Regions from separate parts of the Lysobacter soli genome, predicted to be linked through region 2. Evidence: predicted binding sites of a transcription regulator. Region 2 holds the regulator's gene; the other holds the start of a gene.

Region 1 (3,405 bases), 150 kb from region 2:
GCGCATGAACGCCACGCGGTCGCGGTGTTGCGGATCCATGTTCGCCTGGATCTTGAAGACGAAGCCGGTGAGCTTGGGCTCGTACGCGGCGACTTCGCGCGACGTGGTGGCGCGCGGCTTCGGCGAAGGCGCGTGCTCGACGAAGAAGTCCAGCAGCAGCTGCACGCCGAAGTTGTTCACGGCCGAGCCGAAGAACACCGGCGTCTGTTCGCCGGCCAGATACTTCGCGACGTCGAACGGATGCGAGGCGCCTTCGACCAGTTCCAGCTCGTCGCGCAGCTCCTGCAGCATCTGCGCGCCGATGCGCGCTTCCAGCGCCGGGTCGTCGATGGACGGGAAGATCGTCGAATCCTGGCGCGTGAAGTTGCGGCCCTGTTCGTACAGGTGCACCTCGCCGGTGACCAGATGTACCACGCCCTTCAGGCGCTGGCCCATGCCGATGGGCCAGGTGATGGGCGCGCACTGGATCTTCAGCACGCTTTCCACTTCATCCAGCAGCTCGATCGGGTTCTTGCCTTCGCGGTCGAGCTTGTTGATGAAGGTCATGATCGGCGTGTCGCGCAGGCGGCACACCTCCATCAGCTTGATCGTGCGCTCCTCGACGCCCTTGGCGACGTCGATGACCATCAGCGCCGAGTCCACCGCGGTGAGCACGCGGTAGGTGTCCTCGCCGAAGTCGGCGTGGCCCGGGGTGTCGAGCAGGTTGACGATGCTGCCCTCGTAGGGGAACTGCATCACCGAGCTGGTCACCGAGATGCCGCGCTCCTTTTCCAGCGCCATCCAGTCGGAGGTCGCATGGCGCGCGGCCTTGCGGCCCTTGACCGAGCCGGCCATCTGGATCGCACCGCCGAACAGCAGCAGCTTTTCGGTGAGCGTGGTCTTGCCCGCATCGGGGTGCGAAATGATCGCGAACGTGCGGCGGCGGGCGGCTTCGAGGGAAACGTCGGACATGGCAACGGCGGGCGCGGACAGGCCGGAGACGGCGGTCCGCGGGTCGGTAGTCGGGAAGGGCGGGAATTATACGCGGCTGGCCCCGGCGGCCGTCGGGAGCAGGGCGGCCGGCGTTCGGGCGCGCGATATCCGGGCTAAAGGCCTGGCGATCCGAGGTCCGGGCTCGGCGTCCGGGGCTTGAGGCTCGGCGGTCCGAGCTCCGGACTCGGTGCCCCAGCCCGCATGGACGGCGCGGAACCGAAAGTGTGCGCCCGCTCCCAATTCAGAACATCCCCGTTCAGCAGTTCCTAAAGCCCGGCCTATGCGTGCCGCTACCCGTCATGGATATTCGCATTCCGTATTTCCGGGGGTTGCAGTGCGCATCGTGATCGTGGGTGAGGACGCCGGCCGCGCCGGCGAATTCGAGGAGTCGCTGAGTTATTTCGATCTGGGCTGGAATGTGCAGTGGCTGGCCGAACCCGATGCGGCACTGTCGTCGGGCGAGCCCGTCGACGTCTTCATCTGCGGCCTGCGCCTGGGCGTCATGCCGGGTCCGGTCCTGCTGAGCCAGGTGGCGGCGCTGCACCCGCAAGCGGTGCGCATCCTGCTGCTGGATCCGGATGAGGACAGCGGCAGCATGCAGGGCCTGGATTGCGCGCACCGGCTGCTGTCGCGGCCGCTGGATGCCGGCGAGTTGATCGAGGCCATCGACAGCGTGGCCGAACTGCGCAACGTGCTGGGCAGCGAGGAACTCAAGCAGGCCGTCGGCCGCGTCGGCTCGCTGCCGCCGCCGCCGCGCCTGTACCTGGAACTCTCGCGCCTGCTGCGCGATCCGGATGCGAGCAACGCGGCCATCGCGCAGATGCTCTCGCAGGACCCGGCGATCGTCGCCAAGGTGCTGCGCCTGTGCAATTCGGCGTACTTCTCCGGTGGTCGCGAGATCACCGACATCCGCGCTGCAGTGACGCGACTGGGCCATCAGCAGCTGCTGCGTCTGGTGCTGGCCAGCGAGGCCTTCGGCCCGAACCAGCTGGCCGGGAAGGAACGCGAGGCGATCCAGGATCGCGCGCTGCGCACCTCGCGCCTGGCGCGTCGCCTGCTCGCGGGCCCGAGCGCCGAACTTGCCGCGACCGCGGGCCTGCTGGCGGAAGTCGGCAAGCTGCTGCCGGGCGTGTCCGACGGTTCGGAAGGCTCGACCGGCCCGCATTACGCCGAAGCCGGTGCGTACCTGCTGGGCCTGTGGGGCTTGCCGATGCCGATCGTCGAAGGCGTCGCGTTCCAGCACCGCCCGGGCCGCCTGAAGGCGAGCGGCTTCTGGGTGGCCGGTGCCGTGCACGTGGCCTCCTCGCTGGTCGCCGGTGCGCCGGTGGACGAGGGTTACCTGCGAGGCGTCAATGTCCTGGACCGCCTGCCGCAGTGGCGCGACATGGTGGAGCCGTCGGCGGCGCAGGCGGCGTAAGCGGTTCGGATTGAAGTGTTTTGCGGAGGGGCGCGTCGGTGACGCGCCCTTTTTGTTTTGTTGCTGCGCACGCAATGCATGGAGTGGCCGCGGACTGATGTCGCCCGTGGCAAAGAACCTGCCGTCATCCCGGCGAAAGCCGGGACCCAGGCCCGTGCCGACCGGGCACTCCCTCAACGGCAAACCACCTCGGCATCATTCCAGCGAAAGCTGGCATCCACTTTGATCTTGCCATTGCCATTGCCATTGCCGTTACCGTTGCCGTTGCCGTTGCCGTTGCCGTTGCTCGTCATTCCCGCGAAGGCGGGCCGCTTCTGGGCCGCCGAACGGCGGCACCATCCATGGACTTTCCATGCTTTACCCGTAGCCCGGCAAAGCAAAGAAGAATCACATGCCAAGCTTCCGATCGCCTGCGGCGCTCGGGTCACTTTTCTTTGCTTGCCCAAAGAAAAGTAACCAAAAGAAAGGGCCTTCCATTTGCCCAACCCAGTCCCACGACCGGAAAGAGAAAGGGCGCGTTCGCGATTCGCCATCCATGGCTCAGCGCTCACCGCCGCACATCCTGTGCGGCGCCCTTCGGGGCTAGTGACGAACAAGCTGTTCGACAGCAACAGCAACAGCAACAGCAACAGGATTCCAGTGTTCACTGAAATCACGGCGCGCTTGAGCCCCTCTCCCATCGGGAGAGGGGTTGGGGTGAGGGGCAACGAAGCCGTAGTGGTGAACGAACGTTGCCGCGCAGCACTGCGCTGTTGCTTGGTGCTCCACAACGCAGGTGATGCGGTTGGCCGCTAGGCCCGAACGTTATGGGCCTGGATCCCGGCTTTCGCCGGGATGACGGTGTATCAAGGTGTTCGGGCGTTCGGCAGGGCCGCGCGGCAGTGCCGCGGGCACCGTCTTCGAAACGGACACGGCTGCCATCCATGGCGTCGCGCGCCCGGCTTCGGAACGCCCGGCCCGACCCTCCGTGGTCGGGCGTTCGGCAGGCCGCGCGGCAGTGCCGCGCAAGCGGCCTG
Region 2 (3,405 bases):
TGGCCCGTCAGGTCCTGGTAACCCTGCGCGGCGGTCATTTCCGACATGCGCGAGCGGATCGCGGCGATGGTCGCGGCCTGTTCCTCGGTCGACGCATCCGGCAGCGTGCCCAGCAGCACGCCGCATTCCTGGATGAGGTCGAGCGTGCGGTGGCTCGCGTCCTCGCTCACGTGCACGACGTGCTCGAGGCGCGCGCAGGCTTCCGGCAGCGAGGCGTTCGGATTCGCGCTGCCGTTGCCGAGCGCGGTGTCGAGTTCGCGCGCGAGCTTCGCCAGGCCCTGCACCAGCGGCTGGCTGCGCCACTGGATCAGCGCGTCGACGTTGCTGCGCCAACCGGCGAGGTCGTCGTGTTCCAGCGCCCACAGCGCCGCATGCAGGCGACCGATGACGGCCTGCCTGTCTTCACCGCCGAGCGCCTTCTCGCAGGAGGGCGCGTCGATCACGCGGCCGCTCCCAGGCGTTCGAACACCTTGTTGAGCTTGTCTTCCAGGGTCGCGGCGGTGAAGGGCTTGATGACGTAGCCGTTCACGCCGGCCTGCGCGGCTTCGATGATCTGCTCGCGCTTGGCCTCGGCGGTGACCATCAGCACCGGGATCTTCGCCAGCGACGCGTCGGCGCGGATCGCCTTGAGCAGGTCGATGCCCGGCATGCCCGGCATGTTCCAGTCGGTCACGACCAGGTCGTACGGCGCCTTCTTCAGTTCCACCAGCGCGGTCATGCCGTCGTCGGCTTCGGCGGTGTTGAAGAAGCCCAGGTCGTTGAGCAGGTTCTTGACGATGCGGCGCATGGTCGAGAAGTCGTCGACGATGAGGATGCGGATGTTCTTGTCCATGTGGGCTTGCTCTGGTGCGAAAGGGGATATCAGGCGTTGATGCGGAAGCGGGTCAGAACTCGTCGTCGTCGTCGTTGTGCGAGCCGCGCCATTCGCCCAGTCGCGAACGCAGGCGCAACATCGCCTGGCCGTGGATCTGGCAGACGCGCGATTCGGAAACGTTGAGCACCGCGCCGATCTCGCGCAGGTTCAGTTCCTGCTCGTAGTACAGCGACAGCACCAGCTGCTCGCGTTCGGGCAGGTTGCCGATCGCGGCGCCGAGCGCCTGCTTGAAGGCGACCTGTTCGAACTCGCGCGCGGGCGTCGCACCGGCGTGGCCGCCCAGGTGCGGTTCGCCATCGTGTTCGTCGACGTGCGCTTCCAGGCTGATGAGCTGGCCGCGCGCGGCGTCCTCGAGCATGCGGTGGTATTCGTCGAGCGGAACGGCGAGCCGGGTGGCCACTTCCTGCGCGGTCGCGGCACGGCCGGTGCTCTGCTCGACCTCGCGCGTGGCGGCGACGACGTCGCGATAACGGCGATGCACCGAGCGCGGCACCCAGTCGCCGCGGCGGATCTCGTCGATCATCGCGCCGCGGATGCGGATCGACGCGTACGTCTCGAACGCGGCGCCCTGGTCGGCCTGGAAATTCCGGGCGGCGTCGATCAGGCCGAGCATGCCGGCCTGGATCAGGTCGTCGATCTCGACGCTGGCGGGCAGTCGCGCGGCGAGGTGGTGCGCGATGCGGCGCACCAGTTCGCCATGCTTCTCGACGACTTCCGTCGCGTTGACCGTGTCGGCCGCGCGCTGGGTCGCCTTGTAGTGCTGGGCGGCGGCGTTCATGCGACGGCGCTCCTCAACGGATCGTTGGTGCTGGCGGCGCTGGCGCCGTGGGCGACGAGGCGCTCCATGAAGAACTCCACGCCGCCGCGCGGGCCGACCGGCGACTGCCAGCTGTTGGCGCGGCGCGCGATGTCGCGGAAGGCCAGTGCCGACGGGCAGCCCGGGAAGGCTTCGACGACGGCTTCCTGGCGCTGGATCGCGCGGCGCAGCCATTCGTCGCGCGGCACCGCGCCGAGGTAATGCAGCGTGACGTCGAGGAAGCGCGCGCTGACGCGTTCGAGCTTCTCGAACAGCTGCTTGCCCTCGATGGCGTTGTTGACCTGGTTGGCGAGCACCTGCACGCGGGTCACGCCGCGCTCGCGGCTGAGCACCTTGATCAGCGCGTAGGCGTCGGTGACCGAAGCCGGTTCGTCGCAGACCACCACGATCACGTCCTGCGCGGCCTGGCAGAAGGTCAGCACGCTGTCGGAGATGCCGGCGGCGTTGTCGACCACCATCGCGTCCAGCGGCAGGTCGAGCTGGCAGAAGGCGTGCACCAGGCCGATGTGCTGCTGCGGGAGCAGTTCGGTCATGTGGCGCTTGCCCGAGGCGGCCGGCACGACCCAGAGGCCGCGCGGGCCTTCGAGCAGCGTGTCCTGCAGCTCGCAGCGGCCGGCGAAGACGTCGGCGAGCGTGAACTGCGGCGACAGGCCGAGCATCACGTCGACGTTCGCAAGGCCCAGGTCGGTGTCCAGCAGCAACGTGCGCTGGCCGGCGTGGACCAGCGCCATGGCGAGGTTCACCGATACCGAGGTCTTGCCGACGCCGCCCTTGCCGCTGGCCACGGCGATCACGCGCACGGGCGGGCGTGCGGTGCCGTTGGCGGCGGGAATGGCGTTGATATCAGCTGGCGAATGCATGTCGGTCCTCGGTGGGGAGGGTCACGGGGCGGGGCTTGAGTTGCGTCAGTTCGAGAGACCCGAGGGGGTTATCGGCAGCACGTCGCACTTTCTCGAGGGTCGAAACCAGACGAGTTGCGTCGGCGGCGGCGATGTCCGTCGGGACGGCCTGTCCGTCAGTGGTGTAGGCCAGGCTCAGGCCCTGCTGGACCAGCACCGACAGGGGCGAACCCAGGCGGCCGGTCTCGTCGAGCTTGGTCAGGACCACGCCTTCCGGCGAGGCCGGGCGGTAGCGGCGGACCACTTCGCCCAGGTCGTGGGCGTTGGTGTTGGCCGGCAGGACCAGCAGGCTGCGCACGCGCTTGGCGGCGCGCAGCCAGAGGATCTGGCCGAGCAGGGCGCGATCGCGCAGGCCGTGGCCGGCGGTATCGACCAGCACCAGCGGGTAGTCGGCCAGCTGGTCGAGCGCGTCGTTCAGCGCCTCCGGGCCGGCGGCTTCGCACACGGTCACGCCGAGGCGGCGGCCGAGGATGTGCAGTTGCTCCGTGGCGCCGGGGCGTTCGGTGTCGGTGGTGACCAAGGCGACGTCGCGTGCGCGGTGGCGCTGGGCGAAGCGCGCGGCGAGCTTGGCGGCGGTGGTCGTCTTGCCGGCGCCGGTCGGACCGACCAGGGCGATCACGCCGCCGTCGTCGATGGGTTCGTGGCGGGCGACGGAAATCGCGCGCGCCAGTTCTTCCAGCATCGGTTCGCGGACCTGTGCCGGGTCGAGACGGGCGTCGATGCGGCCGGCGATCGTCTGCGCCAGATTTTCGTCGCAGCCGTACCCGACCAGCATGTCGAACGCCGCCGCACGCGCCGGCGAACCGCGCAGACGC

Evidence for each region. Region 2 encodes FliA, which starts transcription of late flagellar genes. Its sites were predicted from a motif close to TAAAGTTTNNCNNNCNNNGGCCGATAA; they were not measured.
Region 1: a site for FliA is predicted at 1,240-1,266, ahead of GOY17_RS14915 (HDOD domain-containing protein). Genes of this name have one in related genera too.

Annotation. Positions count from the first base shown of each region.
Region 1 is NZ_CP046603.1:3,261,713-3,265,117, reverse strand. Features, by position in the region: gene GOY17_RS14920 (peptide chain release factor 3) at 1-951, opposite strand, end outside; gene GOY17_RS14915 (HDOD domain-containing protein) at 1,307-2,389, shown strand; gene GOY17_RS14910 (hypothetical protein) at 2,563-3,018, opposite strand.
Region 2 is NZ_CP046603.1:3,410,187-3,413,591, reverse strand. Features, by position in the region: gene GOY17_RS15580 (protein phosphatase CheZ) at 1-443, opposite strand, end outside; gene cheY (chemotaxis response regulator CheY) at 440-832, opposite strand; gene GOY17_RS15570 (RNA polymerase sigma factor FliA) at 885-1,652, opposite strand; gene GOY17_RS15565 (MinD/ParA family protein) at 1,649-2,551, opposite strand; gene GOY17_RS15560 (AAA family ATPase) at 2,535-3,405, opposite strand, start outside.